2 regions of the Halpernia sp. genome follow, and region 1 is predicted to be linked to the other one. Evidence: riboswitches for the same ligand, from Rfam matches in the RefSeq annotation. Region 1 holds a riboswitch; the other holds the start of a gene.
What was found. Region 1 has a riboswitch for S-adenosylmethionine ahead of ACN0WB_RS08625 (O-acetylhomoserine aminocarboxypropyltransferase/cysteine synthase family protein). Riboswitches for the same ligand answer to the same signal wherever they lie in the genome.

Region 1 (2,405 bases):
TACAAGATCGTTCTGATGAACAAGAAGCCTATCGAAAAATTTTTGAAAAAGTAAAATGGCGAGATATTATAAATTTGCCAGAAACTGCACATATAGAAGGTGGCGACGTCATTGTTTGGAATGATTTCATTTTCATTGGGACTTGTTACAGCGAAGATTATAGAAACTTTAAAACCGCACGAACCAACCAATACGCCATAGAAATTCTCAAAGAATATTTTCCTAAAAAAAGAATTTTAGATTTTGAACTCAAGAAAAATGACACCAATCCATTAGAAGGAATTTTGCATTTAGACTGCACTTTTAATCCGGTTGGAAAAGATAAATGCATCATTTACAAAGACGGTTTTGTTGATGAATCTGATTATCACTTGATTATTGATATTTTCGGGGAAGAAAACTGTTTTAATGTAACAACCGAAGAAATGTTCGAAATGAATCCCAATATTTTCTCGATTTCTCCAGAAGTCATCGTCTCCGATAAAGCATTTGCAAGATTAAATAACCACTTAAGAAACGAGTGGGGAATTACTGTTGAAGAAATTCCTTATCGGGAAATTTCCAAAATGGGCGGACTTTTGCGCTGTTCCACTTTACCTTTAATTCGAGAATAATTTTTTTTTAATTATTTGGGCGCCTATTTCCGCCTTCCGTTCACAATCTTTTTTTTTCAAATGCAAAAAAAAGGATTTCCACTCAAGTCGGGGCGCTAGAATCGCATAAAATCACTTTTTTACAAAATTTAGAAAGGCATTTACAAAAGAAGAAATCTGCATTATCTGCCCAATCTGCGAGAGAAATAAATGTTTTTTTTCGCAAAAATTTGCAGATTAAAAAAACCTTTCTATCTTTGCACCAGAAATTACGTTCTTTAAAACATCGCAACTTATTCAGAAAAGTGGAGGGAATTGACCCGATGAAACTTTGGCAACCTGTTTAGAAATAAATAAGGTGCAAAATTCAACTCGCAAAAGCGAGAAAGATAAGTCAGAAATAGAAATAAAAATATTACAATATTTATATTAAACTCTTTTGATTTTATCGAAAGAGTTTTTTTATGCTCTTTCGGTAAAACTTTTCAGAGGATAAGTTGCAAAAATTTAAAATAAATTATTTAAAATATGAGCAATTTAAAATTTGAAACCCTGCAACTTCACGCAGGTCAAACTGTAGATTCCACTACCAATTCCAGAGCCGTTCCGCTCTATCAAACCGCATGTTATACTTTTAACGATGCAGAACACGCCGCCAATCTTTTCGGTTTAAAAGAATTCGGGAATATTTATACACGTTTAATGAATCCCACAACAGATGTTTTCGAAAAAAGAGTCGCCGCTTTACACGGTGGAGTTGCAGCTTTGGCCACAAGTTCTGGTCATGCAGCACAATTTTTAGCACTCACAAATATTTTGGAAGCAGGTGATAATTTCGTGAGTTCGCCTTATTTGTACGGCGGAAGTTTTAATCAGTTTAAAGTGACTTTTAAAAAATTAGGCATTGAATGTCGTTTCGCAAAAGACGATAATCCACAAGATTTCGAAGCCCAAATTAATGATAAAACAAAAGCAATTTATCTTGAAACCATCGGAAATCCAAGTTTAAATGTTCCCGATTTTGAGGCAATTGCAGCCGTCGCTAAAAAACACGGCATTCCATTAATCGTCGATAATACTTTTGCAGCAGGCGGTTTTCTTTTTCAACCTTTAAAGCACGGCGCAAATATCGTGGTAGAATCTGCCACAAAATGGATTTGCGGACACGGAACTTCCATCGGAGGAATTATTGTAGATGGGGGAAATTTCGATTGGGGAAGCGGAAAATTTCCACAATTTTCTGAACCTTCAGAAAGTTATCACGGTTTGATTTTCTCTGATGTTTTTGGCATTAATTCCGATTTTGGAAATATCGCATTTATCATAAAAGCGAGAGTAGAAGGACTTCGGGATTTAGGTTCTGCAATTTCTCCATTTAATTCATTCCTTTTAATTCACGGCTTAGAAACTCTATCACTTCGTGTGGAAAGAACCGTTGAAAATGCGCTGAAAATCGCACAATATTTAGAAAATCATCCGAAAGTTGAAAAAGTTTTATATCCAGGTTTATCTTCATTTCCAGATTATGGAAATGCGGTGAAATATTTTAAAAATGGTTTCGGTGGCGTTTTAAGTTTTGAGTTGAAAGGTGGAAAAGAATCTGCAGTAAAATTTATTAATAATTTAGAATTAATTAGCCATGTTGCGAATGTGGGAGATTCTAAAACTTTAATTATTAATCCAGCTTCTACAACGCATGAGCAACTTTCTGAAGAAGAGCAATTGCACGCCGGAATCAAACCGGGACAAGTTCGATTAAGTCTTGGAACGGAACACATCGATGATATTTTGGAAGATATAAACCGTGGATTT
Region 2 (2,405 bases), on a different contig from region 1:
CGATAATATTTATTAAACCTTTATCAACAAATTCGCGAATTTGTTCTGCCATAAATTCTGGCGATTCATCGTATTGTCCGAAAGCATTTGGTAAACCTGCATTTGGATAAGCAGAAATAAAAAATTCTGAATTATTGGAAAGACTTTCTAAATATGGAGTGAGTTGTTTTGCACCTAAAGCGCAATTAAAACCAACACTCAATAGATTTAAATGAGAAATTGAAATTAAAAATGCTTCTGCTGTTTGACCGCTCAATGTTCTACCGGAAGCATCTGTAATCGTTCCAGAAACCATAATTGGAATTTTGAGATTTCTTTCTTCTTGAATTTCATCAATAGCAAAAAGTGCAGCTTTTGCGTTTAAAGTATCAAAAATAGTTTCTACTAAAAGTAAATCTGAACCACCGTCTAAAAGTGCTTCTGCTTGCTGTTTGTATGCAATTCTCAATTCCTCGAAAGTAATAGCACGAAAACCAGGATCATTCACATCAGGCGATAAACTCGCAGTTCTGTTAGTTGGTCCAATTGAACCGGCCACAAATCGAGGTTTTTTAGGGTTTTTTAAAGTAAATTCTTCACAAACTTTTTTGGCAATTTTTGCCGATTCAAAATTCAGTTCGTAAACTAAATCTTCCATTTGGTAATCTGCCATTGCGATGGTCGTTCCAGAAAAAGTATTGGTTTCGATAATATCTGCGCCGGCCGCTAAATATTTTCGATGCACCTCTGCTATTGCTTTTGGTTGCGTTAAAGACAGTAAATCGTTATTTCCCTTTAAAGAAAATTCCCATTCTTTAAAACGTTCGCCGCTATAATCTTCTTCTGTAAATTGATAGCGTTGCAGCATAGTTCCCATTGCGCCATCTAAAACTAAAATACGTTTTTGAAGTTCTGTTTGTAGTAATTGTAGAGAATTCATTTTCAATTTTTAATAATTTATAAAATTGAAAATGATATCAAGAATGATAGAAATAGATTGTTGTCATCTGCTTCCGCTAAAACGGAATAGAACGTAGCACCTTTTCTTAAAAAAAGATAGGTTGCTAAGGTTTCAAAGGGTCTAATCCCTCCACCTTTCTGGATAACATTTTCAATATTTAAAAGAACAAATCTGTTGCAAATATAGTAAGTATTTAATTAAAATTATAATAGATTAAATTAAATAAGTTAATTATTCTAAAAATAAATTTAAATCCTATAATGACTCAAAGTGATAAAATAAGAAGTAATTATCGAACTTAAAAGGAATTTTAATTCTATTAAAAATCAGTAATTTTGTAAAATATTTTTAGAAATTAATCGACTGGAAAAAGCTTATGAAAACTGAAAATGAAAGATTAAAGAATGACGAATGGCGGGAATGGGGACCTTATGTAAGTAACAGACAGTGGGGAAATGTTCGTGAAGATTATAGTCATGATGGAAATGCTTGGGAATCTACAAGTCATGATGAAGCAGAAAGCAAAGTTTATCGATGGGCAGAAGAAGGAATTGCAGGAATTAGCGATTCTAAACAATTATTATGCTTTGCATTTTCTTTCTGGAACAAAAAAGACAAAATGGTAAAAGAACGCTTTTTCGGCGTTTCTAACTACCAAGGAAATCACGGTGAAGATGTAAAAGAATTATTCTATTATTTAGATAATACACCGTCTCACAGTTATATGAAAATGGTTTATAAATATCCAATTAACAGATTTCCATACGAAGAATTAATTGAAGAAAATGAGCGAAGAAATAAAACTGAACCAGAGTTTGAATTAATCGATACCGGAATTTTTAATGATAATAAATATTTTGATATCTTTATTGAATATTGCAAAGTAGATCCAGATGACATCTTCATTCGAGTAACCGCTTGTAATAGAAGTAACGAAAATGCTCCCTTAGTAATTTTACCTACAATTTGGTTTCGAAATAATTGGATTTGGGGTTATAATGATTATAAACCTCAACTAAAAAAATCAAAAAAAGACGTTATAGATATTTTACATGACAGTATTTCTATAAAAAAGTTTTACGCAAGAAATCCTGGTACAGAAGCACTTTTTTGCGAAAATGAAACCAATGTTTCCAAAATTTATAACTTACCACAAACGCCCGGTTATTTTAAAGATGGAATTAATGATTTTATTACCGATGGAAAAGAAACCGTAAACCCAGAAAATATCGGAACAAAAGCTTGTTTTCATATTGACACAGAAATTGCAGCAGGAGAATCTAAATCCTTTGACTTCCGACTTTCTCCGCACGAAATGAATGATGCATTTTATGATTTTGATGAAATATTTGAAATCAGAAAAAACCAAGCCAATCATTTCTATGAAGATATGCAAAGAAATATTCCAGATGAAGATGAGAGAAATGTTCAACGACAAGCGTTTGCAGGACTTCTTTGGAACAAA

Region 2: it holds a riboswitch for S-adenosylmethionine, as region 1 does, so the genes downstream of both, ACN0WB_RS09100 (homocysteine S-methyltransferase family protein) here and ACN0WB_RS08625 (O-acetylhomoserine aminocarboxypropyltransferase/cysteine synthase family protein) in region 1, are expected to answer to the same signal.

The regions. Positions count from the first base shown of each region.
Region 1 covers NZ_JBLXIJ010000006.1:73,408-75,812, reverse strand. Annotated here, with positions in the region: gene ACN0WB_RS08630 (dimethylarginine dimethylaminohydrolase family protein) at 1-614, shown strand, start outside; SAM riboswitch class I at 884-989, shown strand; gene ACN0WB_RS08625 (O-acetylhomoserine aminocarboxypropyltransferase/cysteine synthase family protein) at 1,122-2,405, shown strand, end outside.
Region 2 covers NZ_JBLXIJ010000007.1:23,579-25,983, forward strand. Annotated here, with positions in the region: gene ACN0WB_RS09100 (homocysteine S-methyltransferase family protein) at 1-919, opposite strand, end outside; SAM riboswitch class I at 980-1,088, opposite strand; gene ACN0WB_RS09105 (MGH1-like glycoside hydrolase domain-containing protein) at 1,317-2,405, shown strand, end outside.